DNA from 3 places in the Citrobacter sp. LST-B2 genome. Region 1 is predicted to be linked to each of the others. Evidence: predicted binding sites of a transcription regulator. Region 1 holds the regulator's gene; each other region holds the start of a gene.
The links. The regulator CRP, encoded in region 1, controls carbon source genes, mostly activating them, when cyclic AMP is high. The targets are predictions, from matches to a motif close to ATGTGANNNNNNTCACAT.
Positions count from the first base shown of each region.

Region 1 (10,062 bases):
GGACCAATAGCAATCCCCGCAAGCAAATAGCCCAATACCGCGCCAATCCCCAGCCGCGATGCCAAAGGCACCGCAGCCACCGCCGCGAAGAGAAACAGCACTCCTGCCAGCATTAAATCGGAACCTTCCATCAGCGGCCTCCCACAGGAACGGGATGAGCAAGCCAGTCGCCATACGCTTTTGCATGGCTTTCCAGCTCCTGCGCGCTTTGTCGTCTGGCCCAGTAGATAATAATGGGACTCAACCAGTGCATCCGGCACATCCCTGCCGTCAGTTCGAATGGCCGTAGTACATCGCTCATCGGATAGCGATTCAGCGCGTCATAGCGATAGGCGCTCTCCGGTTCCCCGGTTGTTATCACGCTCCGCCAGTACTTTCCCGCTAACTGATTTCCCCCGGGGCCGCTGGCAAAGCCACGGCTCAATACGCGGTCCAGCCACTCTTTCAGCAACGCCGGACAGCTATAGGTGTACAGCGGATGCTGAAACACGATCACGTCATGCTCACGCAGTAGCGCCTGCTCATGCGGGATATCGATAAAAAAATCAGGATAGTGCGCGTAGAGATCGTGCACCGTAACGTTGCTGAGCTGCGTGGCCGGCTTAAGCAGTACCCGGTTAGCCACCGAGTCCTGAGATTCCGGATGGGCATACAGCAGCAAGACCTTTGCTGGCTGAGACATCATCCCCCTCCCGGTTTATTTCTGTTTTTGTGTATCGTCGTCGTTTTGGGCTACCATTGCGGCCCGGTGCGGAAAATGGCCCACACCTTACATTATCATAATGATAAATTAACATAGTCTGAACATACGGCGCCTTATGATTGTTTTCTCCTCGTTACAAATTCGTCGCGGCGTGCGCGTCTTACTGGACAATGCCACTGCCACCATCAATCCGGGCCAGAAAGTGGGCCTGGTGGGTAAGAACGGCTGCGGGAAATCTACCCTGCTGGCATTGCTGAAAAATGAAATCAGCGCAGATGCCGGCGGTTTTAGCTTTCCCGGTAGCTGGCAGCTGGCGTGGGTGAATCAGGAAACACCAGCTCTGCCCCAGCCCGCGCTGGAATATGTTATTGACGGTGACCGCGAATATCGTCAACTGGAAGCCCAGTTGCATGACGCTAACGAACGTAACGACGGACACGCCATTGCCACCGTCCACGGCAAGCTGGATGCCATCGACGCCTGGACCGTACGCTCCCGTGCAGCCAGCCTGTTGCATGGTCTCGGTTTCTCTAATGAACAACTGGAACGTCCAGTCAGCGACTTTTCCGGCGGCTGGCGTATGCGTCTCAACCTGGCTCAGGCGCTGATTTGTCGCTCCGATCTCCTCCTGCTCGATGAACCAACCAACCACCTCGATCTGGATGCGGTTATCTGGCTGGAAAAATGGCTAAAGAGCTATCAGGGCACTCTGATTCTGATCTCTCACGACCGTGATTTCCTCGATCCGGTTGTGGATAAAATCATTCATATCGAACAGCAAACGATGTTCGAGTACACCGGCAACTACAGCGCGTTTGAAATTCAGCGTGCCACGCGTCTGGCCCAGCAACAGGCGATGCATGAAAGCCAGCAGGAGCGCGTGGCGCATCTGCAAAGCTATATCGATCGCTTCCGCGCCAAAGCCACGAAAGCAAAACAGGCACAGAGCCGTATTAAGATGCTGGAACGCATGGAGCTGATTGCCCCGGCGCATGTCGATAACCCGTTCCATTTCAGCTTCCGCGCGCCGGAAAGCCTGCCGAATCCGCTCTTGAAGATGGAGAAAGTGAGCGCCGGTTACGGCGAACGCATCATTCTGGATTCAATCAAACTGAACCTGGTGCCAGGATCGCGTATTGGTTTGCTGGGACGTAACGGTGCGGGTAAATCCACGCTCATTAAACTGTTGGCGGGCGAACTCGCGCCGGTGAGCGGTGAAATTGGCCTGGCAAAAGGCATTAAGCTCGGGTATTTCGCCCAGCATCAACTTGAGTATTTGCGCGCGGATGAGTCGCCGTTGCAGCATCTGGTGCGACTGGCGCCACAAGAACTGGAACAGAAACTACGCGATTACCTGGGTGGCTTCGGCTTTCAGGGCGATAAAGTCAGCGAAGAGACGCGTCGTTTCTCCGGCGGTGAAAAAGCGCGACTGGTGCTGGCGCTGATCGTCTGGCAGCGTCCGAACCTGTTGCTGCTCGATGAACCGACTAACCACCTTGATCTCGACATGCGCCAGGCATTAACCGAAGCGCTGATTGAATTTGAAGGCGCGCTGGTGGTCGTATCGCACGACCGCCATTTGCTGCGCTCCACAACCGACGATCTGTATCTGGTGCATGACCGCAAGGTCGAGCCGTTCGATGGCGATCTGGAAGATTATCAGCAGTGGCTGAGCGATGTGCAGAAGCAGGAAGGCCAGTCCGACGAGACGCCAAAAGAGAACATCAACAGCGCGCAAGCGCGTAAAGATCAGAAGCGTCGGGAAGCTGAACTGCGGACGCAAACCCAGCCGCTGCGTAAAGAGATCGCCCGTCTGGAAAAAGAGATGGAGAAGCTGAACGCACAGCTGGCGCAGGCAGAAGAGAAGCTGGGTGACAGCGAACTTTACGACCAGAGCCGCAAAGCCGAGCTGACGGAATGTCTGCAACAGCAGGCCAGCGCCAAAGCCGGGCTGGAAGCGTGCGAACTGGCCTGGCTGGACGCCCAGGAACAGCTTGAGCAGATGCTGAGCGAGTAACGGTGATGACACACGTAATCCTTCACGACCCAGAGATGCCAAATGGCAGCAGTGACGAATTTCGCCCGATGCGCGGTATCAGTAACTGCCATCTACAGACCATGTTGCCGCGTTTGATCCGCCGAAAGGTGAATTTCGACGCCCACTGGCAGCGTCTGGAATTGCCCGACGGCGACTTTGTCGATCTGGCATGGAGTGAAGATCCGCATCAGGCGAAGCACAAGCCGCGCCTGGTGGTCTTTCATGGTCTGGAAGGCAGCCTGAACAGTCCGTACGCACATGGCCTGATTGAAGCGGCAAAGAATCGTGGCTGGCTTGGCGTGGTGATGCACTTTCGCGGTTGCAGCGGCGAACCGAATCGCCTGAACCGTATTTATCACTCCGGTGAAACCGAAGACGGAACCTGGTTCTTAGGCTGGTTGCAGCGGGAATTTGGCCACGCGCCGACGGCCGCCGTAGGCTATTCGCTCGGCGGAAATATGTTGGCATGCCTGCTGGCTAAAGAAGGGAAAAACATCCCGCTTGATGCGGCGGTCATTGTCTCGGCTCCCTTTGTACTGGAAGCATGCAGCTATCATATGGATAAAGGCTTTTCCCGTATTTATCAGCGCTATCTGCTCAACCTGCTGAAAGCTAACGCATCGCGCAAGCTGGCGGCTTATCCAGGCTCGCTGCCGGTGAGCCTGGCGCAGTTGAAGTCCCTGCGCCGGATCCGTGAGTTTGACGATCTGATCACTGCCAAAATTCACGGCTTCGCCGATGCTATCGACTACTATCGTCAGTGCAGTGCCATGCCCTTGCTCAGCGACATCGCCATTCCGACGCTGATCATTCACGCGAAAGACGACCCGTTTATGGATCATCATGTGATCCCCAAAGCAGAAGATTTACCGCCGCAGGTGGAATATCAGTTAACCGAACATGGCGGGCACGTTGGATTTATTGGCGGGACGCTACGTCGGCCAGAAATGTGGCTGGAATCGCGCATCCCTGACTGGCTGACACCGTATCTGGAGGTCTAATCATGCAAATCCCCTGGCAGGACCTTTCCCCCGAGACGCTGGACAATCTGATCGAAAGCTTTGTGTTGCGCGAAGGTACCGATTATGGTGAACATGAACGTACCCTTGAACAAAAAGTCGCCGACGTCAAACGCCAGTTACAGTGTGGCGAAGCGGTGCTGGTGTGGTCTGAGTTGCACGAAACCGTCAATATCATGCCGCGCAAGCAATTTCGCGAATAACCCGCACGCTATCGGCCGACTATAATAAAAAATCAATTTATTGATGGAGTTAACATGTCTGCCAAACATCCGGTGATTGCGGTAACAGGATCCAGCGGCGCGGGGACCACCACCACCAGCCTCGCGTTCCGTAAAATTTTTGCGCAGCTCAACCTGCGCGCAGCCGAGGTGGAAGGCGACAGTTTTCACCGCTATACCCGTCCGGAAATGGATATGGCGATCCGCAAAGCACGCGACGCCGGACGCCACATCAGCTATTTTGGCCCCGACGCCAATGACTTCGGTCTACTGGAGCAGACGTTTATCGAGTACGGTCAGACGGGCAAAGGCCAGTCGCGTAAATATCTGCATACCTATGATGAAGCCGTGCCATGGAATCAGGTACCGGGGACGTTTACCCCGTGGCAACCCCTGCCGGAACCCACTGACGTATTGTTCTATGAAGGCCTGCACGGCGGCGTCGTCACGCCCCAGCATGAGGTCGCAAGACATGTTGATCTCCTGGTCGGCGTGGTCCCCATCGTTAACCTGGAGTGGATCCAGAAGCTTATCCGCGACACCAGCGAACGAGGCCATTCTCGTGAGGCGGTGATGGATTCGGTGGTGCGTTCGATGGACGACTATATCAACTACATCACGCCGCAGTTCTCCCGCACCCACATTAACTTCCAGCGCGTTCCCACCGTCGACACCTCGAACCCATTCGCGGCCAAAGGCATTCCGTCACTGGATGAGAGCTTTGTCGTGATTCATTTCCGTAATCTGGAAGGAATCGATTTCCCCTGGTTGCTGGCGATGCTGCAGGGGTCATTCATTTCCCACATCAATACATTGGTGGTACCCGGCGGCAAAATGGGGCTGGCAATGGAACTCATCATGTTGCCGCTGGTGCAGCGACTGATGGAAGGCAAGAAGATCGAATAAACGATGGGAAGTGCGCGATGGCGCTACGCTTATCGAGCCTACAAATCAGGGATCTGTAGGCCGGACCAGGCGCTAGCCGCCATCCGGCGACAGGAAAAATTACGCCGCAATCACTTCATATGAATGGGTAATGTTGACCGCTTTTCCCAGCATCAGCGCCACAGAGCAGTACTTCTCCGCTGACAGGTCGACCGCACGCGAAACGGCGGCATCTTTCAGATCGTTACCGGTGACAATAAAGTGCAGATTGATGTGGGTGAACAGGCGTGGCGCCTCTTCGCGACGTTCTGACGTCAGTTTCACTTCGCAGTTCGTCACATCCTGACGGCCTTTTTGCAGGATAGAAACCACGTCAATGGCGCTGCAACCGCCCGCTGCCATCAACACCATTTCCATCGGGCTCGGCGCTTTATCACCAGAGTTACCGTCCATCAAAATCTGGTGTCCGGAAGCCGACTCACCAAGGAAGGTTAACCCCTCAACCCATTTAACACGCGCTTGCATATTTTTTAACTCCAGTGCGTCAATTTTCCTGACAGATTACGCGTACATAACATTTCTCGCAACGGAAGGCGACCTCCGTCATGCTGAAGCGAGACACCAGGAGACACACGGCTAAAGCTATGCTAAAACAGTCAGGATGCTACAGTAATACATTGATGTACTGCATGTATGCAGAGGACTTCACATTAAAGGCTGCAGTGAGTTTTTGACAGCCTCTTCCCAGGACGCGGGAAGCACATTTTTGCAACCCCAGAGACAGCGGCATTTTTTGGCTCTGGAGACAGCTTATAACAGAGGATAATCGCGCATGGTGCTTGGCAAACCGCAAACAGACCCGACACTTGAATGGTTCTTGTCTCATTGCCACATTCATAAGTACCCGTCCAAGAGCACGCTGATTCACCAGGGTGAAAAAGCAGAAACGTTGTACTACATCGTTAAGGGCTCAGTGGCAGTGTTGATTAAGGATGAGGAAGGCAAAGAAATGATCCTTTCTTATCTGAATCAGGGTGATTTTATTGGCGAACTGGGCCTGTTTGAAGAAGGCCAGGAACGTAGCGCATGGGTTCGGGCGAAAACAGCGTGTGAAGTGGCTGAAATTTCTTACAAGAAATTCCGTCAGTTGATCCAGGTGAACCCGGATATTCTGATGCGCCTCTCTTCCCAAATGGCTCGCCGTCTGCAAGTCACTTCAGAGAAAGTCGGTAACCTGGCCTTCCTCGACGTGACCGGTCGTATCGCCCAGACTCTGCTGAATCTGGCGAAACAACCTGATGCGATGACTCACCCGGACGGCATGCAGATCAAAATCACTCGCCAGGAGATTGGCCAGATCGTTGGCTGCTCTCGCGAAACCGTTGGTCGTATTCTGAAGATGCTGGAAGATCAGAACCTGATCTCCGCTCACGGTAAAACGATCGTCGTTTACGGCACTCGTTAATCTCATCGGAAATGACGCGCTACCCGCTAGCGCGTCATTTTTGTTTTGCCAATGTGGCGCAGACTGATTTATCACCCAGAAATCAATTATGCACTACGTCAAACGCTGGTGCTCTGTTTGCCCGTGGCCGTCGGACTGATCATCGGGCAGTTACATCTGGGCCTGCTCTTCTCTCTCGTTCCCGCCTGCTGCAACATTGCCGGGCTTGATACTCCGCACAAACGCTTTTTCAAACGTCTGATTATCGGTGCGTCGCTGTTTGCCGGCTGTAGCCTGATCATGCAGCTACTGCTGGCGCAAGCGGTGCCGTTACCCCTGATCCTGACCGGCCTGACGCTCACGCTCGGCGTCACCGCTGAATTGAGCTCCCTTCACGCGCGTTTGCTTCCGGCCTCGCTGATCGCGGCGATTTTCACACTGAGCCTGGCAGGAAATATGCCGGTCTGGGAACCGCTGCTGATCTACGCGCTGGGCACGCTGTGGTATGGCTTGTTTAACTGGTTCTGGTTCTGGCTCTGGCGCGAACAGCCGCTGCGCGAGTCGCTGAGCCTGCTGTACCGGGAACTGGCGGATTACTGCGAAGCGAAATACAGCATGCTGACCCAGCATACCGACCCGGAAAAAGCCCTGCCGCCGCTTCTGGTGCGCCAGCAGAAGGCCGTCGACCTCATCACCCAGTGCTATCAGCAGATGCACATGCTGTCGGCGCATCACAATAATGACTATAAGCGGATGCTGCGCGCCTTTCAGGAAGCGCTGGATCTGCAGGAACATATCTCCGTCAGTTTGCATCAACCGGAAGAGGTGCAAAAGCTGGTCGAGCGCAGTCACGCGGAGCAGGTGATACGCTGGACGGCGCAAACGGTCGCCGCTCGCCTGCGCGTACTGGCGGATGACATTCTGTATCACCGGCTGCCGACGCGGTTCACCATGCAAAAGCAGATTGGCGCGCTGGAAAAAATTGCTCATCAGCATCCGGATAACCCCGTCGGGCAGTTCTGTTACTGGCACTTCAGCCGTATCGCCCGCGTACTGCGCACCCAGCGACCATTGTACGCCCGCGATCTGATGGCCGATAAGCAGCGTCGGCTACCGCTGCTGCCGGCGTTGAAAAACTACCTCTCGCTGAAATCTCCGGCGCTCCGCAGCGCCGGGCGGATCAGCGTCATGCTCAGTATCGCCAGTCTGATGGGAACCGCGCTGCATCTGCCGAAGCCTTACTGGATCCTGATGACGGTGCTGTTTGTGACACAAAACGGTTACGGCGCCACCCGCGTGCGTATTCTGCACCGTTCGGCGGGAACGCTGGTGGGGCTGATTATCGCAGGCGTAACACTGCACTTTCATATTCCTGAAGGATATACGCTGGCGCTGATGCTGGTGATCACCCTGGTCAGCTATCTGACCATCCGCAAAAACTACGGCTGGGCGACCGTGGGATTTACCGTCACGGCGGTGTACACCCTGCAACTCCTGACGCTGGACGGCGAACAGTTCATCATTCCGCGATTTGTCGACACGGTGATAGGCTGCCTGATTGCGTTTGGCGGCACCGTTTGGTTATGGCCACAATGGCAGAGCGGACTGTTGCGTAAAAACGCCCATGATGCGCTGGAGGCCGATCAGGAAGCTATTCGTCTGATTCTGAGTGACGATCCGCAGGCCACACCGCTGGCTTATCAGCGTATGCGCGTCAATCAGGCGCACAACACGCTGTTTAACTCACTGAATCAGGCGATGCAGGAGCCAGGCTTTAACACGCACTATCTGGCGGACATGAAGCTGTGGGTGACGCACAGTCAGTTTATCGTCGAACATATCAATGCCATGACCACGCTGGCGCGTGAGCATACGATGCTGACGCCGGAACTGGCGCAGCGATATCTGCAATCGTGCGAAATTGCCATCCAACGCTGTCAGCAGCGGCTGGAATACGACGGGCCGGGCAGTTCGGGGGATGTGAATATTCTGGAAGCGCCCGAAGCGCTCACCCACGGCCCCTTAAGCACGCTGGAACAGCATCTGCAACGCGTGCTGGGGCACCTGAACACGATGCATACTATCTCGTCTGTCGCATGGCGTCAGCGGCCGCACCATGGGATCTGGCTCAGCCGCCGGTTACGGGATATGCGGGGTTAACACGGATTGCCGGATACGCGCGTTATCAGCACCAGGCCTGATAAACGCCGCGCCGTCAGGCACACCGTTAACCGATAACCTTCGCCACAGCCTGTGCAAAACGCTGCATCCCTTCGTCGATATCCGCCTCTTCCACCACCAGCGATGGGGCAAAGCGCATCACATCAGGACCGGCATTCAACACCATCACACCCGCGTCGGCTGCCGCATAGAGGAAATCACGCGCACGCCCTTTGTATTGTGATTTCAGCTCGGCCCCAATCAACAGCCCCATACCGCGAATATCGCTGAACACGTGGTACTGCTCATCAATCTGCTGCAGATGTTGAACGAATCTCTGGCGTTTTGCACTCACGCCTCCCAGAACCTCTGGCGTGTTGATGATGTCGAACGCGGCTTCCGCCACCGCGCAGGCCAGCGGGTTACCGCCGTAGGTCGAACCATGAGAGCCGACATGAAACGCCGAGGCGATTTCCTGCGTCGTCAATACCGCGCTCACCGGGAAGCCGCCGCCCAGCGCTTTCGCGCTGGTGAGGATATCCGGCGTCACGCCATAGTGCATATAGGCAAACAGATCGCCGGTACGCCCCATTCCGCTTTGTACTTCATCAAACACCAGCAATGCCTGGTGCTCGTCGCAGAGCTCGCGCAGCCCTTGCAGGAACTCCGGCGTCGCGGCCAGAACGCCACCTTCTCCCTGTACCGGCTCAACCACCACCGCGCAGGTATGGTCATCCATCACCGCTTTCACCGCATGGAGATCGTTAAACGGTACATGGATGATATCCGCCGGTTTCGGCCCAAAGCCATCGGAATACTTCGGCTGACCGCCCACCGTGACGGTAAACAACGAGCGACCGTGGAACGCGTTATGAAAGGCAATGATTTTGGTTTTGAACGGGCTATGGCGCACGCAGGCGTAATGACGCGCCAACTTGAACGCCGTTTCGTTGGCTTCTGTTCCCGAGTTCATAAACAGCACGCGCTCGGCAAAGGTGGCATCGATTATTTTCCGTCCCAGACGCAGCGCGGGTTCGTTGGTGAAGACGTTACTGGTATGCCAGAGCGTTTCGCCCTGCGCTTTTAACGCATCGACCAGTACAGGATGGCAATGCCCCAGCGCGGTCACCGCAATTCCGCCCGCGAAATCAACATAGTCTTTGCCCTGCTGATCCCAGATCCGGCTGCCTTTGCCTTTTACCGGAATAAATTCCGCCGGTGCATAAATCGGCAGAATGACTTCATCGAAAGTTGCCCGGGTTACTGCCGTTTGTTCAGTTGCCATCTCATGCCCATCCAGTTATGCAAAAATGAATGTGAAAATATAATCACAAAATATGCATAAAAAATCACAGGATAGCAATCACAAATCACCGATTGAGGAAATTTTCCAGCAATTGATGTCCCTGCTCGCTGAGAATACTCTCCGGGTGGAACTGCACCCCTTCCAGATCCCACATCGTATGGCGAATCCCCATAATTTCCTGTGTTTCGCTCCAGGCGGTCACCTCAAAGCAGTCTGGCAGTGTGGTGGGGTCGATGATGAGCGAGTGATAGCGGGTGACGGTAAGCGGGTTAGTTACCCCCTGAAA
Region 1 covers NZ_CP192598.1:430,532-440,593, reverse strand. Annotated here, with positions in the region: gene kefB (glutathione-regulated potassium-efflux system protein KefB) at 1-131, opposite strand, end outside; gene kefG (glutathione-regulated potassium-efflux system ancillary protein KefG) at 131-682, opposite strand; gene ACQ0PY_RS02010 (ABC transporter ATP-binding protein) at 819-2,720, shown strand; gene ACQ0PY_RS02005 (hydrolase) at 2,726-3,742, shown strand; gene ACQ0PY_RS02000 (YheU family protein) at 3,745-3,963, shown strand; gene ACQ0PY_RS01995 (phosphoribulokinase) at 4,018-4,887, shown strand; gene ACQ0PY_RS01990 (OsmC family protein) at 4,987-5,391, opposite strand; gene crp (cAMP-activated global transcriptional regulator CRP) at 5,699-6,331, shown strand; gene ACQ0PY_RS01980 (YccS/YhfK family putative transporter) at 6,383-8,470, shown strand; gene argD (bifunctional acetylornithine/succinyldiaminopimelate transaminase) at 8,538-9,755, opposite strand; gene pabA (aminodeoxychorismate synthase component 2) at 9,841-10,062, opposite strand, start outside.

Region 2 (10,062 bases), 2.3 Mb from region 1:
GGGTCGCTGAGCTTATGATCTTTCCAGTACGCTTGTGGCATTACGGGTAATGAGAACAGACTGAGCATATCCTCTTTACCCGGCTTCGCGAGCTCCATGCGTACGGTGAGAGGGGCAATGGCTTTAACCGTTGTGCCTTTGTAGACCAGACGAAACTGTGGCACGCCTTCAGTCATAAATTTGTTGAAGGTGAAGGCGACATCTTTGGCCATGACGGGCGAGCCATCATGAAAACGAGCGCGGGGGTTGATCGTGATTTCCACCCACGAATAATCCTCTGCATAGCGTGCGCTCTCGGCGATCAGCGGATAATAGCTGCCGGGCTCGTCATCAGAGGTGGTAAACAGGGTGTCGTAAAGCTGTTCGGTCCGGGCGCCGGGGTTACCTCGCAGGGCGTAGCGGTTGAAGTTGTCGAAGGTGCCGAGCGCGGAAAGGGTAATCTGACCGCCTTTGGGGGCGGCGGGATTGGCGTAATCAAAATGATCAAAGTTGAACGCGTATTTAGGCTCTCCCAGTACCGCGAAGGCATAACTCTCTTTGATCGCCTGCGCCTGGACACTCGCGCTTATCAACATGACAAACAGCAGCAATATGCGAACGATTATCTGCAAAGGGATTCCTTGTCTTGCTTACCTGCCCGCGCAGGTCACTCTGATGCCTGAATAATAGGGCAGGTGGCGTCTGTTGTGAATCCACGCGTTGGGACTTTACCATTTCAGCGCGTGTGGCTGTGAAACCCAATCAACAAATTCGTCGAGCGGCAGCGGGCGGCTAATCCAGTAGCCCTGCAGGAAGCGAACCCCGCGTTCATGCAGCCATTTTGCCTGCTCAGGCGTTTCCACCCCTTCAGCTACCGTCATCATATCGAGGCGTTTAGCGAGCGTCAGCACTGCATCCAGCACCGGCGAAGTGACGGTTTCTGTTCCAATGGCGTTAATAAAACCGCGATCGATTTTCAGATAATCCAGGGTGTAGCGTTCCAGATAAATCAGCGCACTGTGGCCGGTACCGAAGTCGTCTATCGCAATTTCGAAGCCCGCGGCGTGCAGCCACTCAAATAACTGTGACGCTTCATGTTGCTTGAGCATGTCGCGTTCAGTAATTTCCAGCACGATCTGGAAGTGGTTGGGCGGCATCGCGGCGACTAACTGCCGAACGTCATCTTTAAAACTGCTGCTGTGCAGGTGATCAGGCGCAATATTGATACCGTACTTCGCGCCGACCGGGAGGACTTTTTGCAGCGTAGGGGCGTCCCGCGCCACCAGCTTAAACAGATGCTGGGTCAGCGGCACTATCATGTGCTGGGCCTCAGCGTAATGAATAAACGCATCAGGTGGGATTTCTCCTGCCGTTGGGTGTCTCCAGCGCAGCAACACTTCCAGCCCGGTGACCTTCAGCGACTGCGTATCCACGACGGGCTGATAGACAACGTAGAACTGATCGCGTTTGATCCCGGTGAGGATCTCTTTTCCAGGCCGCAAGCGGATGCTCATGACGTAGTAGCAGAGTAAACCCGCAATGATCCCACCCATTCCGCCGAGAAGCAGGGCGTACCATAAGTCGGGCCAGGTCCAGTTGGTTGCGTATAGCCTGATCGTCACCGGAACACCAGCAATTTTTGCTTCGCGCTCCGGTGAACCGTCGAGTTCATCAACGGTGAGCAGATGGTCTGAAAAGGTCGACAACACGGTGTTGCCGACGATGATGGCAATCCCGTCAAAGTCTTCCTGGCGGGCGGTATAGAGCAAATACGGCGTAAGGTTGATATTCAGGGAGGTGAAAACGCCGCTATTCATCATCAGGGGATTACGATACCAAATCACCATCGCGGGTTTATTGGGCATCATCGGCGTTCCCGGGATAATCGCCATATCGATATCTTTACCAATATCGAGGCTGGGGACCAGTTCAGTCAGCAGCGTATCCATGCCTCCGGTTGCCGATGAGCAAAATGCTTTCTTATCCTTGACCAGCAAAAAGGCACGAACGTTCAGGCTAAAGGCGGCACGGGAAGTGAGTTCTGCGCTGACTTGTTTACAGGTCTTTAAAGTCAACGGTTGAAGAATGTCGGTAGTACTTTTGAGATCGGCAAAATAGCTAACCAGGTAATGCTGAATGTCAGAAACCAGCGTGTCGTATTTAACTTCCCGCTTATGCCACGCCATCACGAATTGTAAGCTACTGATAACAATAGCAACGACAACCCCGGTAATCAGGCAGGTAAGCACGATTTTTCGACCAGTCGTTAAGGCGTGAGTGAACATGATGCCTGGCTTTATCCTGAGATTGCGATGATGATAAATGTGATGGAATAACAAGACTATAGCCTGGATTGCTTCGGCGAGTCATGCTTTTCCACAGGGAGAAAAAGGGAATCAAAAAAAAAAGCATCGCCGAAGCGATGCTTTTCGTCTGTCTCGTCAGGGGCGCCAAGGGATAGCAACCAAACGATTAACTGCGGCTCAGAACCCGACGCGCTTCGTTATAGCGCTTCTTCCAGTATGGCTCGTTCATGCTGGAGATGATGACACCGCTGCTGGTAGAGGCATGAACAAACTGGTTGTTGCCAATGTAAATACCAACATGACGGCCCGTCGAACCTGCGCGGAACAGAACCAGATCGCCAGTACGCAGATTAGTGCGCGAAACGGATTTACCGGTTTCCTGTTGCTCGTAGGTGGAGCGTGGGAGTTCTAAACCAAACTGTTCACGGAATGTACGCTGTACAAAGCTGGAACAATCAATACCTTTTTTGGAGTTGCCGCCGAGACGATAGCGCACGCCTTTCCAGTCAGCGTACTGATCCATAATCCGCGATTTAACATCGAGGTTACGTACCATACTCTCAAATTCATCCTGAGAAGCTTGCAGTGAGGAAGCTTCTTGATTCACACCAAGCGTCTCAGAATGCGTGTTCTTTGCGGTGTTTGTGGTAGTGCTACATGCAGAAAGCAGTACCGCGACTGCTATCGCGGGGATCCCGCGCAAGATATATCTCAAGATCGGTTGAGATTTGACCATTTTGTTTGTTTTCCCTTGAAGTCCTTAACGATAAATATCGTTATAAAAAATGCCAAACGTGACGAGACTAATTACCTGCGCACAATGAGACAATTCTTTAAGCGCAAAACTGTGGCAGAACGCACAAATTTATTCGCGAAGAGAATAATAACCCAGCGAGGCAAAACGAGTTCGAGGTTACCCGATCGTTTCAGGCTTGGCGAGTGATTTTATCTGAATTTTAATAAGAAAATGTGATACAGAAAGTGAATAAACGGGATTGGTCAATTTAAACGCAAAATGGCGGAAAAACAGGCAACTCATTCATTCTAAAAGGTAATGTCATGACAAAATAATGACGATGAGATGAATAATTTATCTTAACACATCATCAGGGCGTAAGAATAAACCCTGATAATGTTAATAACTGTGGGTTATTTGTTTAAGATTTGTGTGTTTTTGCCGGGAAGATAATTGTCGAAAAGCGCGATAAGGCGATCGCTTAACGGGGTCAGGAGACACCAGGGCAGGCCAATTAGAACCACGGTTAATGATCCTACGGCGATATCGGTGAACCAGTGGGCGCCGATCATGACACGTGGGAAAGCAAAAACCACAACAATAATAAGGCCGATAAATCCTGCGGCTTTTCCGAAATAGCGCAACATAAATGCGGCGAAAATAAGCAGCATCATCCCGTGATCGCCAGGGAAACTGTCTTTGGAGGCATCCTTCGTCGAAATATGCAGCAATTCGCTGACGCGATAAATATTAGCAAAACTGAGGGTAGGACTGGCGCGTTTTACAGGCAGCAGCGCCTGGCCTGCCTGGTTCAGAACCACGGCGGTAAGCAGCATCACCAGACCGATGATGACAATACGGCGGCGGCCTGCAGGCGTCTCTTTCAGCCAGAAATTCAGCATCAGACAACCCATCGCCAGCAGGGAACAGGCGTCAAACGCCCGATTATTGGTGATGGCGACCAGCCACAGGAAGGCCTGGCTCTCTACCAGTTTCTGGTTAAAGAAGTGGAAAATGCCGGCGTCAACCGGGAACCAGAATCCATGATTCACGGGCATATACCAGCTCATGAATAACGCCAGACCGGCAACATTCAGCAGAAGTATCAGTGGTAACCGGATTTTCATATTTAACGTGTTCGCTGTTCAATAAATCGCAGGCAACCTTACGCGTGTTCAGCTAAACGAAGCTTCAACAATGCGCTCTGCAACGTATTCCAGTCTGCCTCGGTGCTGGAAATCAGTTCAATACGACTGTCCGGCGGCGCGACATTCTGCGTTTCAATGTGCAGATCTTCGCCCTGGCGATTAATGCGCACGAGGCCTTCCGGAATACGCATGACTCCCTTCACCCGGCCAACCGGCGCCAGTCGTGCCCATTCCAGCAGTCCGATGGTGTCAAAGACCGTATCGGCATCAAAAATCCAGCCGCAGGCCTGATGCCCCTGACCGCTGTTCAGGCTACGACGCCAGCGTTGTTGAGTTGGCAGGCTCAGCGCCGCCAATCCTCGCGGTTCTGGATGGCTGTGCGAATGCGCGGCGCTGGTGGGCAATTCAGCCAGATTCAGACGCGGTAAATCGAGCAACTGTCTGTCAATCTGACCATGCGTGGCCTGCACTAACTGACGGTTGCCGCCAAACTGTTGCCACCAGGTTTGCAGCGCACGTTCACTTTCCGCAGTCGCACGATCGGTTTTATTCGCCACAATGATATCTGCTGCCGCTAACTGATCGCGGAAGTTCTCATTGGTAACGCTTTTTTCATCCAGCAATCCGCGAGGATCAAGAATGCACAACGTAGCGCGCAGGTCGATCCAGGGTTCATACACCGGTGCGGTGAGGAGGGAGAGGATCTGTTTCGGATGCCCCAGTCCAGTTGGTTCGATCAGCAGGCGGTCTGGTTTTCCCTGACGCAGCAGGGTATTCAGTCCAACCTGCATGGGCAGGCCATTCACGCAGCACATACAGCCGCCGGGGATCTCTTTGAGCAATGCGCCGCTATCAGCAAGCAGAGCGCCGTCAATGCCGACCTCACCGAACTCATTGACCAGTACCGCCCATTTTTCGGCGGGGTCTTTGTGCGCTAACAGATGGAGGATAGAAGTGGTTTTTCCGCTGCCGAGGAAACCGGTGATGAGGTTAGTTTTGGTCACGCCTGCTCCAGAATAATGTACCGTAACGGTTTCTATTAATCCTGGCGAAAAAAAGTGAAAAAGAGAAGGGCGGGGCGAACGAAGACGGCCTTCGTTCACCTTAATGGCAGAAATTGTTAATTTTTTAACGTATCAATCACCGCCTGATGTGCACCGTGTTGCGCGATACGCTGCCAGGCGGCTTCTATTGCCTGGACAAACGCAGGATTGTGCGGGAGGTCGTTACCAAAAACTTCCTGTAAAGAGAGCAGGGCTGTGACACGCTGGTCCTCAGTACTGGCCGCGACCCTTGCGCGGATTTTATCGCTCAGCGGATCGCGAACGTCGATGGTCGCGCCGGCATCATCGACGCCGCTGACATAGCGCATCCACCCCGCCACGCCCAGCGCTAAGAGTGGCCATGCGCTTTCGCGTGCCAGATGGAGACGAATGCCCGCCAGCATCCGCTGCGGCAGTTTCTGACTACCGTCCATCGCGATCTGCCAGGTTTTATGCTTCAGTGCCGGATTCGCAAAACGTTCAATCAGGCTTTGCGCGTAGCCAGTTAAATCCACGTCAGTAATACTGAGCGTCGGCGCCTGTTCGTCCATCATCAGTCGGTACGCGGCTTCGCGGAACGCGCTGTCCTGCATGCACTCATTAATATGCTGGAATCCGGAAAGATAACCGAGATACGCGAGAAACGAGTGGCTGCCATTAAGCATCCGTAATTTCATCTCTTCCCAGGGACGCACATCGCTGACCATCTGCACGCCAGCCGCTTCCCATGCGGGACGACCGGCGACAAAGTGGTCTTCAACCACCCATTGAATGAACGGTTCACAGCTGATGGCGCAAGGATCGGTCACGCCCAGTTCGCGGGTGATCTCCGCCAGCGACTCTTCCGTCGCGGCGGGAACAATACGGTCGACCATCGTGGCGGGGAAGCTGACGTGCTCGCGGATCCAGTCTGCCAGCGCGGGGGATCGTTTTTCCGCCATCCCCAGCACGGCGTTCTTCACGACGTGCCCGTTATCAGGAATGTTATCGCAGGAGAGTACAGAAAAAGCTGCCAGGCCGCGTGCCTGCCGACGTGACAGTGCTTCCACCAGAATACCCGGTGCTGAATGGGGTTCATCAGGCGATTGCAGGTCGTGAACAATGCGCGGATTTGTCAGGTCCAGCGCGCCAGTAGCCGGATCGATGCAATACCCTTTTTCGGTGATGGTCAGTGAGACAATCGCCACCTGAGGTTCGCAGAATTTTTCGATTATAGCGGCGAGCGAATCGAGTTTCGCATTCAGACATTCGTTGACGGCACCGACAATAATCGCCTGATTGCCGTCTGCGCCTTTTTCCAGCACGGTGTATAAATGATCCTGCTCGCGGAGTTGACGCATCAGCGTGTCGCCGCTGAACAGGCTGATTTCACAAATTCCCCAATCTCCGCCCTGGGCGTTCAGCACCCGATCGGTCAGTAATGCCTGATGCGCACGATGAAAGGCACCAAAACCGAAATGCACCATGCGGGTTTTCAGTTGCTGGCGGTCATAGCGTGGCGTTTGTACGCCATCCGGCAATATTGCTGAGGCAATTGTAGTCATTTATTACACACCTGATTAACCATAAATTAACAACACCAGTGTAAAGTTATATGACAACAAATTAAATTGGTAAGCCTGATTTATCCGGGTAATGTGAGCTGGATCAATCAATCACGTCCCTTTTATTGATCACCTCGTAGAAGCCTGTATGGTAGTCGTCATTCAGGTAAGCTAATTTGGTATAATAACTTTGTGAGGTAAAGCAATGGAACAAACCTGGCGTTGGTACGGGCCTAACGATCCGGTATCGCTTGATGATGTGCGTCAGGCTGGTGCAACGGGTGTTGTGACAGCATTGCACCACATTCCGAACGGTGAAGTGTGGCCGGTCGATGAGATTAAAAAACGTCAGGCGATTCTGGCGGAAAAAGGGTTAACCTGGTCGGTGGTCGAAAGTATTCCGGTTCATGAAGAGATCAAGACCCGCTCCGGTCAGTATCAGACATGGATCGCAAATTATCAGCAGAGCATCCGTAATCTGGCAGCCTGCGGCATCGACACCGTCTGCTATAACTTTATGCCGATTCTGGACTGGACGCGTACCGACCTTGAGTACGAATTGCCAGACGGTTCGAAAGCGCTGCGTTTCGATCAAATAGCCTTCGCCGCTTTTGAGTTGCATATCCTCAAGCGTGCGGGTGCGGAAGCGGACTATAGCGAAGAAGAACAGCGTCAGGCGTTGGCCTATTTCAATGCCATGAGCGACGCGGATATCGAAAAACTGACCCGTAATATCATTGCCGGTCTGCCTGGTGCGGAAGAGGGTTATACGCTCGATCAGTTCCGCGCGCGTCTGGCCGAGTATGACGGCATCAGCAAAGACGATCTGCGTGACAATATGGCCGTGTTCCTGCGTGCGATTGTCCCGGTGGCTGAAGAAGTGGGCGTGCGTCTGGCAGTGCATCCTGACGATCCGCCGCGTCCGATTCTCGGGTTACCACGCATTGTCTCCACCATTGAAGATATGCAGTGGCTGAAAGAGACCGTCGACAGCATCTACAATGGTTTCACCATGTGCACAGGCTCTTACGGCGTTCGTGCGGATAACGATCTGGTGAAAATGATTGAAACCTTTGGCGATCGTATCCACTTTACCCATCTGCGCTCGACGTGCCGCGAAGCGAACCCGAAAACCTTCCATGAAGGCGCACATTTGCAGGGTGATGTGAATATGGTCGCGGTGGTGACGGCGATTCTGACCGAAGAGCAGCGCCGCAAGAAGGCGGGGGATTTGCGTCCCATTCCGATGCGCCCCGATCACGGTCATCAAATGCTGGACGATCTGCATAAGAAAACCAACCCGGGTTATTCCGCGATTGGCCGTCTGAAAGGGCTGGCGGAAGTGCGCGGTGTAGAACTGGCGCTGAAAATGACCCAGTTCCGCGACCTGCTGTAAAACAGCAAACGACAAAAAAAGGACAGCTCAGGCTGTCCTTTTTTACATCCATTCAAAAATTAATCCGCACGGCCCATATAGCGGCGCTCTTCGATATGAATGCGGATTTTCTCACCGGCGCTCAGGTATTCTGGCACCTGAATAACCAGACCGGTGCTCAGCGTCGCGGGTTTGTTACGCGCACTGGCGGAAGCGCCTTTGATGCCTGGAGCGGTTTCCACGATTTCCAGATCCACCGTCTGCGGCAGTTCGAGCGCCAGCAGTTGACCGTCCCAGGTCAGCACCTGCATATCCGGCATTCCACCTTCCGGGATAAACAGCAGCTCTTCTTCGATCTGATCTTTGGTGAAGGTATAAGGCGTGTAGTCTTCTTTATCCATGAACACGTATTCGTTGCCATCGATATAGGAGAAGTCGACGCCACGGCGGCTCAGGGTCACGGTATCGACAATGTCATCGCCCTTGAAACGCTCTTCCACTTTCAGACCTGTGCGGACATCGGAGAACCGCATTTTGTACAGCGTTGCCGCGCCACGGGCTGTCGGGGACTGAATATCGATATCTTTCACAATCAGCAGTTTGCCGTTGTAATTCAGTACCATACCTTTTTTGATTTCGTTCGCTCTTGGCATCGAAAAGATCCTGTTATAGAGATTAGCTAAATTATCGCGTCAAACTACTCGCGCCGGGTCATTCAGGCAAGTGGAATTCACCTTTAGCTGGTGCAAAAAAGGTGGTACTGTGCGCGCCTGTCCGGTGGTCACAATAAAGAGAGTCAGATTATGGAATGCCGTCCGGATTGTGGGGCGTGTTGTATTGCCCCTTCTATTTCCAGCCCCATCCCCGGCATGCCGCAGGGAAAGCCCGCAAACGTCAGGTGCGTCCAGCTCTCAGATGACAACCTGTGCCGTATCTTTGGCTCCAGCCTCCGCCCCAACGTCTGTCGCAGCCTCAAACCGTCCCAGGAAATGTGCTTAACGAACCGCGACGAGGCGATGACCTGGCTTATTGATCTTGAAGCGCTGACCGCGCCCTAAACATCCTTAATGCGCGACAGGCAAGCCATGGTGGCGACAATCATCACCAGCGCAAACCAGAAAACGGCATGGTAGTTCCAGATTTCAGCGGCAATGCCCGCCAGCGATCCGGCGATAATCCAGCCGACGCGGATGGTATTGGTGTAGAGCGTGGTGGCGGACCCTGCCTGACCAGGCATCAGATCCTGAAAATAGAGCATACCGATGCCGCCGAGAATACCGATATAGATGGCGTTCAGCAATTGTAAACCCAGCAGCACAACAGGGGAGTGCGCGACCAGCATTCCTGCGTAAAAGCAAAAACCGGCAGCGACCGCAATGCACATTAGCAGACGTTTACCCAGACGTTTTGCGAAGTAGCCAGCAATCAACATGGTCGGGATTTCCAGACCGGCCGCTGTCCCCATCATCACACCCGCCAGTTTCTCCGGCAGATGCAGCTCATTAATAATAAACAGCGGCATATTAATAATATACAGGCTGTTGGTACCCCACATTAAGGTACAAATGGCAAACAGCAGCAGGGTATCGCGACGGTTACGACGCGGCGCTTCCAGCGTACCGATCGCCAGTGCGGTCTCTTTGCGCATGGATGGTAAGAAAAACCATACCATTGCCCCGCAAACTACAAACGCCACCGCGGCACTGAGGTACATCACCGTAAAGCTGAAGCCCATTGCCAGCGCGTAAGCCAGCGGCGGGCCGATCACCCACGCGAGGGAAACCTGGGCGCGCAATATGGAGCTGAACATCACCGCTTCACGGCCTGTGCGGTCAGCATGTTCGCGGGCCAGGGCAAACATTTGCGGGTTGGCGGTCGAACCAAAACTGCTGAGAAACACCCCAACAAACAGCAAAATAAAGTAGTTACGA
Region 2 covers NZ_CP192598.1:3,204,959-3,215,020, reverse strand. Annotated here, with positions in the region: gene ACQ0PY_RS15570 (extracellular solute-binding protein) at 1-605, opposite strand, end outside; gene ACQ0PY_RS15565 (cyclic di-GMP phosphodiesterase) at 708-2,264, opposite strand; gene mepS (bifunctional murein DD-endopeptidase/murein LD-carboxypeptidase) at 2,452-3,021, opposite strand; gene ACQ0PY_RS15555 (phosphatase PAP2 family protein) at 3,435-4,148, opposite strand; gene ACQ0PY_RS15550 (CobW family GTP-binding protein) at 4,187-5,173, opposite strand; gene ACQ0PY_RS15545 (mannitol dehydrogenase family protein) at 5,290-6,756, opposite strand; gene uxuA (mannonate dehydratase) at 6,962-8,152, shown strand; gene yeiP (elongation factor P-like protein YeiP) at 8,212-8,784, opposite strand; gene ACQ0PY_RS15530 (YkgJ family cysteine cluster protein) at 8,935-9,189, shown strand; gene setB (sugar efflux transporter SetB) at 9,186-10,062, opposite strand, start outside.
Region 2: a site for CRP is predicted at 6,848-6,865, ahead of uxuA (mannonate dehydratase). Genes of this name have one in related genera too.

Region 3 (10,062 bases), 2.5 Mb from region 1:
GCGTGGTTTCCTATCAGATGCACAAGCGAGAAGGGCTGGCCGTCATTACGGGTAAAGTGGATGGCGAGACAAAGATTAATGTCAATCGGCTGGTCTATTTTAACTATACCCAGCAGTTCAGAACGCGGATTTTACATACAGTACGCATTGTCAAAACCTTTTCCGATACCGTGACGGATGAAAAACTCGAAAAGATATTATCTCCATTCTTTTTGAAGAAAGGTGGTGAATTGACCCTGACCGTGGATGAGTATCAATCTGCGTATGTCTTTTCAAACGCCAATGTGCCGTATCTGTTTTGCAGAAAGAAATGATGAGGAGAATGGATGCCCATGTGAGGTGTCCCACGCGGCAATCAGTATCCGTTTCCTCGTTCGCCATGTAAGATAGCCGCTGGCGAGAGTGTTTACCGAGGACAAGTATGATGAAAACGGGACCGTTGAACGAAAGTGAACTGGAGTGGCTGGATGATGTGCTGACCAAGTACAACACCGAACATGCCATTCTTGACGTGGCAGAACTGGATGGACTGCTGACGGCTGTACTCAGTTCACCACGTGAAATTGAGCCAGAGCAGTGGCTGGTTGCCGTATGGGGTGGGGCGCAATATGTGCCGCGCTGGTCCTCTGAAAAAGAGATGACGCGTTTTATGAATCTCGCTTTCCAGCATATGGCGGACACCGCTGACCGGTTGAATGATTTCCCGGAACAGTTTGAACCGCTGTTTGGTCTGCGCGAAATTGAAGGGCGCGAGATTACCATTGTGGAAGAGTGGTGCTTCGGCTACATGCGCGGCGTTGCGCTTTCCGACTGGTCCGCGCTACCGGATACACTGAAACCCGCTCTTGACGCCATTGCGTTGCACGGTACAGAAGAGAATTTCGAGGTGGTTGAGAAACTCACCCCGGAAGCGTTTGAAGAAAGCGTTGAGGCGATCCGCCTGGCAGCGTTGGATCTCCATGCATACTGGATGGCGCACCCGCAGGAAACGCCAGTGCAGGTGCCAGTGAAAGCGGAAGTGAAAGTCGGCCGCAACGATCCATGCCCGTGTGGAAGCGGTAAAAAATACAAGCAGTGCTGTCTGCACTGAAAAGAAAGGGGCTGACGCCCCTTTTCTTTATCCCACTTCGGGCAGCAGTCCGGCGGCAATCAGAAATTGTACGCCGATCACCACAATGCCACAGGTAAACACCAGTGCCAGCGCGGGGCGTCCGCCCAGTACGCGATAGCCCGCCTGCGGATTCTGTTTACGACTCTGCCATGCCAGCAGTGAAGGGATGATCAGCGCCAGCACTGCCAGCGCGACGCCGGCGTAGCCCAGCGCCATCACAAAACCACGTGGATAGAAGAGGGCGAAAGCCAGCGGTGGCAGAAAGGTGATTGCACCCGTTTGCAACCGGCCAGCGGCTGTATTGCGGCGCTGAAACAGATCGGCCAGATAATCGAACAGCCCCAGTGCGACGCCGAGGAAAGAGGTTGCCAGCGCTAAGTCAGCAAAAAGGTGCACCGCCAGCTCAACGTGCGGCGAGGCAACGACCTCCCGTAACGCCTGCAACAAACCATTCAACCCGGCATGATTTGCCAGCAGTCCCATAAACGTTGTGGAGTTGATGCTACCGAGCGTCGCCAGTTGCCAGAAAATGTAGGCCACTAACGGAATCGCGCTGCCGATAATAAATACCCACCGCAGTTTGCGGATGTTGCCTTCCATGTAACTCACGATGCTGGGGACGCTGCCGTGAAAGCCGAAAGAGGTGAAAATGACCGGGATAGCCGAAAGCGCCAGCCCCTGCTCAAGCGGCAGGGTCAGAAGATTGACTTTATGAATGTGCGGCATCAGCAGCGCCAGCATCACGACCAGAAAAATAATCTTGGCGCTAAAGAGAAAGCGGTTAAACAAATCGACCAGCGAGGTGCCCACGCAGACGACGCCACCGGCAACAAAGGTGAACAGTAATACGCCAGCGGTGGGGGACATTTCGCTTCCGGTCCAGTCGCTGATACTGGAGGCGAGTAACTCACCCGCGCCGCTGATATAGGCAGCGGTCAGCGCATACATCAGGAACATCATACTGAAGCCGGTTATCCACTGACCATAGCGTCCCAGATAGCGCTTAGCCAGCGTCCCTAAACCGGTGTCAGCCGGGACGTGCTGATACACTTCAAGCAGCAACAGCGCGGTGTAGCACATCAATGCCCACAACCCAATCAATAACGCTAAAGTGACGCCAAAACCGACCCCGGCGGCCGCCAAAGGCATCGCCAGCATCCCTGCGCCAATCGTGGTGCCTGCCACGATGAAAACACTTCCCAGAGTTCTATTCTTCACGCTTTACACTGTCCCAGAGAAAAACAACGGTTAGATCTGCGGCGCAGGGTAAGGCAAAACGCTATTTTCGTCAAATGACCGTTACATCGACTGTATAAGAATATTTACACCCTAAATGAGCGCAACCTGCGTTGGCGCAAAGCAGCGGATGCCGTTTCGCCGTAGGCTACGCACTTTATTGAGGAGGAATGATGGATTCTGTTCACGGTCACGAAGTGTTGAATATGATGATTGAGTCAGGCGAGAACTATTCTACGGCTAGCCTCGAAGCTGCGATTAAGGCGCGGTTTGGCGAAGCGGCGCGTTTTCATACTTGCTCAGCGTCGGGCATGACGGCGGGAGAGCTGGTGGCGTTTCTGGCGGCGAAAGGGAAATTTATCGCTCAGGATGACGGTTTCTCTACGCACGAAAGCAAGATATGCCGTCATTAAGAAAACGGTGAGGAATTTCCTCACCGTTTTATGATTAATTTGCGGTATCGAGCGTCGACAGCTCTTTATCGATAAAATACAAACCTTCGCCGCTTTTTCCTGCCAGCGTTAATTTATCAATCACCGATTTAAACAATTTCTCTTCTTCATGCTGTTCGGCAACATACCATTGCAGGAAATTAAAGGTCGGATAATCCTGACTGGTCATTGCGGCATGCGCCAGCTCGTTAATTTTCTGGGTGATCAACTGTTCGTGTTCGTAAGTCACACGGAATAACTCATCCAGCGATGCATATTCAGCAAAAGGCGATGAGACGGTATTAATGCGCGGCAGGCTGCCGGTATCGGTCAGATAGTCAAACAGACGCTGCATGTGCGTCATCTCTTCCTGCGCGTGGCGACGCAGGAACGCGGCGGCACCTTCAAAGCTGTGGTAGCTACACCAGGCGCTCATCTGCTGATAGAGCAGGGAGGAATATAATTCCAGGTTCATTTGCTCATTCAGTTTGTCGATCATTTCTGTTTTCAGCATGACTTCGCTCCACAAAATTCATAAATATGTTGATGTGGCGTCACTATAATTTGTTATTTAAATATTTGCAAAAGGTAAAATAATAAATTTAATTATTAAAAATACGAATGGGAATAAAACGCATTTGCGCTATAAAATAATTAGCGCGGGATAAATCAGGCCAGTTAATACTGGCCCGTAAATTAATAATAATGAGGTGCTGCTTGCGATATGGCGATGCCCTGACATTGCCAGGAGAGTGTAATTTTCGTGTTCATACACAGGGAGCCTGCATAAACACTGCAGGTGCTGACGGGTTGACCGAATGGCAGGGCGCTGGCATAGCCTAGTTGCTGACACGCGCGTGTGGCGGTGCCCTGGGCGATATAGTCGTCGGTATAGGCGTTTTGCAGCATCGCCTGATCGTAACTCAATCGCACAACGCCGGTTGTCGCGCTGGCATCACTCACCTGTGCCTGTCTGTTGATCGCGCATCCCGTCAGGAGTATCAGTGAGAGGGCAATAAAAAGAGTCTTCATGGTATCGCTCTGAATGTTCGGTGATACGCTATCCTAATTCACACATCAGCGTTTCAATGGCCTGAATAACTTATAGATCAGCAACGACTAATTCACACGACGACGGTCATTTTGCGGTCACCTGAAGAAAATGTGAAATTATCCATCATTTTTAAAACCATCTTTCATAAAATTTGAAAGTATGTTTGCTAAGTAGTACTGTGCGGTATCGTGATGACTCAAGGCGGGACTTCCCGCATCGCATTCAGGAGAAGACAGAATGAAAATTGCACTGATGATGGAAAACAGCCAGGCGGGTAAAAACGCCATCATTCACCGCGAGCTCAAAGCGGTGGCGGATGAAAAGGGTTTTCCGGTATTCAACGTCGGGATGAGCGACGAGAATGACCACCACCTGACCTATATCCATCTTGGCATCATGGCGAGCATTCTGCTGAATTCAAAAGCGGTTGATTTTGTGGTGACCGGCTGTGGTACAGGCCAGGGCGCGTTGATGTCACTGAATATTCATCCGGGCGTGGTGTGTGGCTACTGCATTGATCCGGCGGATGCCTTCCTGTTCGCGCAGATTAACAACGGTAATGCGCTGTCTCTGCCGTTTGCGAAAGGGTTTGGCTGGGGAGCGGAACTGAACGTGCGCTTTATCTTCGAGAAAGCCTTTACGGGGCGCAATGGCGAAGGTTACCCGCCAGAGCGTAAAGAACCGCAGGTGCGTAACGCCGGGATCCTTAACCAGGTCAAAGCGGCGGTCGTTAAAGACAACTATCTTGATACGCTGCGTGCAATCGATCCGGAACTGATGAAGACGGCAGTTTCTGGGCAGCGTTTCCAGCAATGCTTCTTTGAAAATGGCCAGAGCAAAGAGATTGAAGCGTTCGTTCGCGAAATCCTCGGCTAATTTTTGCTGACAAGCCGGAGGGCGTAATGCGCATCCGGCTTTCCACTTTACTTCCTGGCAGACACCGCGCTGCCCGCCTCTTTCACCAGTCGTAACGTCTCCACCATGCCAGTCAGGCAGATAAGCGCGATGACCACAAAAACCAGACGAAAGCTGATGCCGCTAAACTGAATCCCGAGGTACAGCACCAGCAAAATAAGCCAGACAGGCGTGCTGAAGGTGATCTGGGTGGCAGAAGAGATACCTCGTTTGCTTTCTGTGGTTCGAGCTTCTTGCACCGTGCACTTGCCATTCAAAAAAAACGATAAAAATTCACCAGAACTGATATTGCTGTAGGTAATTGATTTATCGGTGAAAGAGTCGTAAATGCAAAGAATATGTTAAGTATAAAACGTGATGCAAATCACAAAGCAGTTGATTTTTGTGATGACGGTCATACTATATGCGCATAGACGATAACACCTGCATAACAAAATAGTTGGAGTCATGGCATGAAACTGCGCAAAATCCTGAAAAGCATGTTTGAAAATTATTGCAAAACGTTTAAAGACGTACCGCCGGGCGATATGTTCCGCTGATAAAAAACCTGCTTCGGCAGGTTTTTTTATACCCGTCGTCCGCGGCGTCAGGTGTGGCTATCGTTTCGGCCTCTGAATCGGTACTATGACGGTCTTTCATCACTAACAGGAACGCCTGCTATGTCCCAACCGCTGAATGCCGATCAGGAACTGGTCTCTGACGTTGTCGCCTGCCAGCTCGTCATCAAACAAATTCTCGATGTTCTCGACGTGATTGCTCCCGTTGAAGTTCGCGAAAAAATGACCAGCCAGCTGAAAAACATTGATTTTTCAACGCATCCCGCAGCTGCCGATCCCGTCACGCGGCGCGCTATCCAGAAAGCGATCGCACTGATTGAACTGAAATTCACGCCGCAGGGCGAAGCGCACTAAAATAAGCCGTTGTTTTATATTATAGAAATACTTTTTGCAATGCCTCCCAAAGTGGAGGCATCAGGCTGAAAAGGCTTTGCGAATTGGCCTGCCGGGGAGTGAAATGCAGGCCAATAGCGTGGTCAATTAATGCTGTTGATAATTGACGACGTTGAGCACGTGCTGATCGGTCTGCTCCGGGCACAGTCCCGCGCGTTTGGCGCTACGCACTTCCTCAAGAATTGTTTGTAACAACAGCCCATCTTGCTGCTGTTCTTTTTCCAGAGCGTGGAGAAAATTCAGGGTAGGCGCATCGTTCAGGGCTTCCGCTTCGTTGGTGAGCTGCGAAAGCGTGCTGGCGCGTTGCTCATAATCTTCCATTGTTTTCTGAAACAGTTCTTCCAGCGAATGTAAGTCTTCGCCTGGTACATCAATGGCCTTAACGACCGGATTCGCCCCGGCATTTTTCATGAAGTTAAAGACGCGCATCATTTGGGTGACGTTACTCTGGGCTTGAGTACGTAAGAAAGTCGCAGTACCCATCAGACGGTGTTCAGAACACCACTCACTCAGATGGAGGTAGAGATTGGAAGCATAAAACTCAAGATTCATTTGATTATTGAGTTTGTTTACCATTCCAACTGCAGCCATATCAATATCCTTATTTCCTGATAGAAGGGATGTGCAGCGCTAATCTGCACAACTTACTGTTAGCAGAATACGTCCATTCTGCCAGTCCATTATGTGATCGAAGAGTCAATTCCATCGCGAATCGAAAATAAGCATACCTGCATCAATGGAATAAGAAAATCCTTAAGTGGCATTGTTTATGATTTTTTACACATTACTGAAGTTAATACATCACCCCGTATTTGGTAAACATAATGTGAAATTATATATCTGATTGATTTTGTTGAATCTTGAATGGTTTTATAATTTTGAAGTGATGTTTTAAGTCACAAAAGTGGATAGTTTAGCGTGGTAATATCAGAATATTGATAATCTTTACCGTCCCTGCCGCGATAATAATCCTGTGAAACCATTCTGGCAGAAATAATGCCAGTTTGTCTCTTACTAAAAATCAGGGCGGCGACATCTTGTTCAATTATAACCGAATGATTAATTCGTCATTTTCGGTGTTATCAGCCTGTAATAAATGAGGAAAGGTGAATGAAAAGAGTGGCCGTCTTGCTGGCATCGGGTTTCGAGGAAGCGGAAGCGATCGTTACTATTGATATCTTGCGTCGTCTGAATATTGACGTCGATACCCTGGCCTGCGCGGAATCTCGCGCCGTCGTGAGCTACCACAATGTCCCAATGGTCACCGATTACACGCTGGCGGGGCAGCAGGAGCGCCTGTATGACGCGGTGGTGCTGCCGGGCGGCCCACAAGGGAGCGTAAACCTGGCGGCGAATCCACAGGTTATTGAGTTTGTCTCGCGCCATGATGCCGCCGGAAAATTAATTTGTCCCATTTGTTCAGCGGCCGCTCGTGTATTAGGCGGCAACGGCTTACTGAAGGGGCGTCGTTATGTCTGCTCAGGCGATCTCTATAAAACGGTGACTGATGGCGTTTATGTTGATGCGCCGGTTGTGGAGGATGGGCATCTCCTGAGTGGTAAAGGATTAGGCCATATTTTTGATTTTGCCCTGACGCTGTCAGCCCGTTTGTTAGGCAATGAACAACCCGTTCGTGAACATGCTGAACATATCTATTATCCGTGGTAATTCGTTCGTACCCGAATACAGGGGGATTCGGGTACAAGGATTTGTGAGCTGACCTTATGGATTAATGTGCTACGCTACTTTTTATTTGTCTGACAATTACCCCATTTCTTATGTCATTTTCCGCTGAATTTATGTACGCAATTACTGTAATTCTGCGGTGTGATGCCGCTCTCCTATGGAGAATCAATTTCCCGCTACAACTATTCCAGCACTGGCACTTATCTTGAGTTCTTTTGGTAATGCCTTGTTTTTCGTCTGAATTACATAAAGTCGTTGAATATTACCCTACATAAAATGACGCTAAAGCTGGAGTTAACCATGCACAAATTCACTAAAGCGCTGGCAGCCATCGGTCTGGCTGCCGTTATGTCACAATCCGCTATGGCAGAATCGATGAAACTGGGTTTTCTGGTGAAACAACCGGAAGAACCCTGGTTCCAGACGGAGTGGAAATTTGCCGATAAAGCCGGGAAAGATTTGGGCTTTGAAGTGATTAAAATTGCGGTGCCGGACGGCGAGAAGACGCTGAATGCGATTGATAGCCTGGCGGCGAGCGGGGCGAAGGGATTTGTTATTTGTACCCCGGATCCAAAACTGGGTTCCGCTATTGTCGCGAAGGCGCGCGGCTACGACATGAAAGTGATCGCCGTGGACGATCAGTTCGTCAATGCCAAAGGCAAACCGATGGATACCGTCCCGTTGGTGATGATGGCGGCAACCAAAATCGGCGAACGTCAGGGCCAGGAACTGTATAAAGAGATGCAGAAACGGGGTTGGGACGTCAAAGACACCGCGGTTATGGCGATTACGGCCAACGAACTGGATACCGCACGTCGTCGTACCGGCGGCTCGATGGAAGCGCTGAAAGCCGCCGGTTTCCCGGAAAAACAGATCTACCAGGTTCCTACCAAATCTAACGATATCCCCGGCGCATTTGATGCCGCCAACTCCATGCTGGTTCAGCACCCTGAAGTTAAACACTGGTTGATTGTCGGCATGAACGATAACACGGTACTCGGCGGCGTGCGCGCCACTGAAGGCCAGGGCTTTAAGGCGGCGGACGTGATCGGCATTGGTATCAATGGCGTTGACGCAGTGAGCGAACTGTCGAAAGGGCAGGCGACCGGCTTCTACGGCTCACTGCTGCCAAGCCCGGACGTTCACGGTTATAAATCCAGCGAAATGCTCTACAACTGGGTGACTAAAGGCGCAGAACCTCCGGCATTCACCGAAGTGACTGACGTGGTGCTGATCACCCGTGACAACTTCAAAGAAGAGCTGGCGAAAAAAGGGTTAGGCGGTAAGTAAGACGACAGCAAATGAAAAGCTGGATGGCATCGCTCATGTCGCCATCCGGCAACCGGTTAGAACGATACTGACTCACGGAGACGTTATGCAACAGTCTACCCCGTATCTCTCATTTCGCGGCATTGGTAAAACCTTCCCCGGCGTTAAAGCGCTTACGGATATCAGTTTTGACTGTTACGCCGGTCAGGTGCATGCGCTGATGGGTGAAAATGGCGCCGGGAAATCAACGCTTTTAAAAATTCTCAGCGGTAACTATGCGCCAACCACGGGCTCTTTGGCGATTCGCGAGCAGGAAATGAGCTTCGCGGATACCACCGCCGCGCTGAATGCCGGCGTTGCCATTATTTACCAGGAATTACATCTCGTGCCGGAGATGACCGTTGCCGAGAATATCTATCTCGGGCAACTGCCACACAAAGGCGGCATTGTGAACCGCACTCTGCTTAATTATGAAGCGGGTTTACAACTTAAACATCTGGGGATGGATATCGATCCTGCGACCCCTCTGAAATATCTCTCCATCGGCCAGTGGCAGATGGTGGAAATTGCCAAAGCACTGGCGCGCAACGCCAAGATTATTGCCTTCGATGAACCGACCAGTTCGCTCTCTGCAAGGGAGATCGAAAACCTGTTCCGGGTGATCCGCGAACTGCGTAAAGAAGGGCGCGTCATTCTGTATGTTTCGCACCGCATGGAAGAGATTTTCGCGCTCAGTGATGCGATTACCGTGTTTAAAGATGGCCGTTACGTGAAAACCTTTACCGACATGCAGCAGGTCAACCACGATGCGCTGGTGCAGGCGATGGTTGGGCGCGATCTGGGCGATATTTACGGCTGGCAGCCACGTCCCTATGGCGCAGAACGCCTGCGCTTGCATGCCGTAAAAGCGCAGGGCGTACGCACACCCATCAGCCTTACGGTACGCAGCGGCGAAATCGTTGGGCTGTTTGGGCTGGTAGGCGCGGGCCGCAGTGAGTTAATGAAAGGCTTATTTGGCGGCACCCGTATCAGCGAAGGGCAGGTGTACATCGACGAAAAACCGATTGATATCCGCAAGCCGGCGAATGCTATCGCGGCAGGCATGATGCTGTGCCCGGAAGACCGGAAAGCGGAGGGGATCATCCCGGTGCATTCGGTACGTGACAACATCAACATCAGCGCCCGGCGTAAGCATGTGCTGGGGGGATGTGTGATCAACAACGGATGGGAAGAAACCAATGCTGACCAACACATTCGCTCGCTGAATATCAAAACCCCCAGTGCCGAACAGTTAATTATGAATCTCTCCGGTGGTAACCAGCAAAAGGCGATTCTCGGTCGCTGGCTATCGGAAGAGATGAAAGTGATTTTGCTCGACGAACCGACACGCGGCATTGATGTTGGCGCGAA
Region 3 covers NZ_CP192598.1:2,901,098-2,911,159, reverse strand. Annotated here, with positions in the region: gene ACQ0PY_RS13990 (hypothetical protein) at 1-314, shown strand, start outside; gene ACQ0PY_RS13985 (YecA/YgfB family protein) at 425-1,090, shown strand; gene tyrP (tyrosine transporter TyrP) at 1,118-2,329, opposite strand; gene ACQ0PY_RS13975 (YecH family metal-binding protein) at 2,521-2,760, shown strand; gene ftnA (non-heme ferritin) at 2,795-3,292, opposite strand; gene ACQ0PY_RS13965 (YecR-like family lipoprotein) at 3,475-3,810, opposite strand; gene ACQ0PY_RS13960 (RpiB/LacA/LacB family sugar-phosphate isomerase) at 4,070-4,708, shown strand; gene ACQ0PY_RS13955 (hypothetical protein) at 4,756-4,986, opposite strand; gene azuC (stress response protein AzuC) at 5,200-5,286, shown strand; gene ACQ0PY_RS13945 (DUF2766 family protein) at 5,407-5,658, shown strand; gene ACQ0PY_RS13940 (non-heme ferritin-like protein) at 5,785-6,288, opposite strand; gene ACQ0PY_RS13935 (DJ-1/PfpI family protein) at 6,808-7,365, shown strand; gene araF (arabinose ABC transporter substrate-binding protein AraF) at 7,684-8,673, shown strand; gene araG (arabinose ABC transporter ATP-binding protein AraG) at 8,759-10,062, shown strand, end outside.
Region 3: a site for CRP is predicted at 5,100-5,117, ahead of azuC (stress response protein AzuC). Genes of this name have one in related genera too.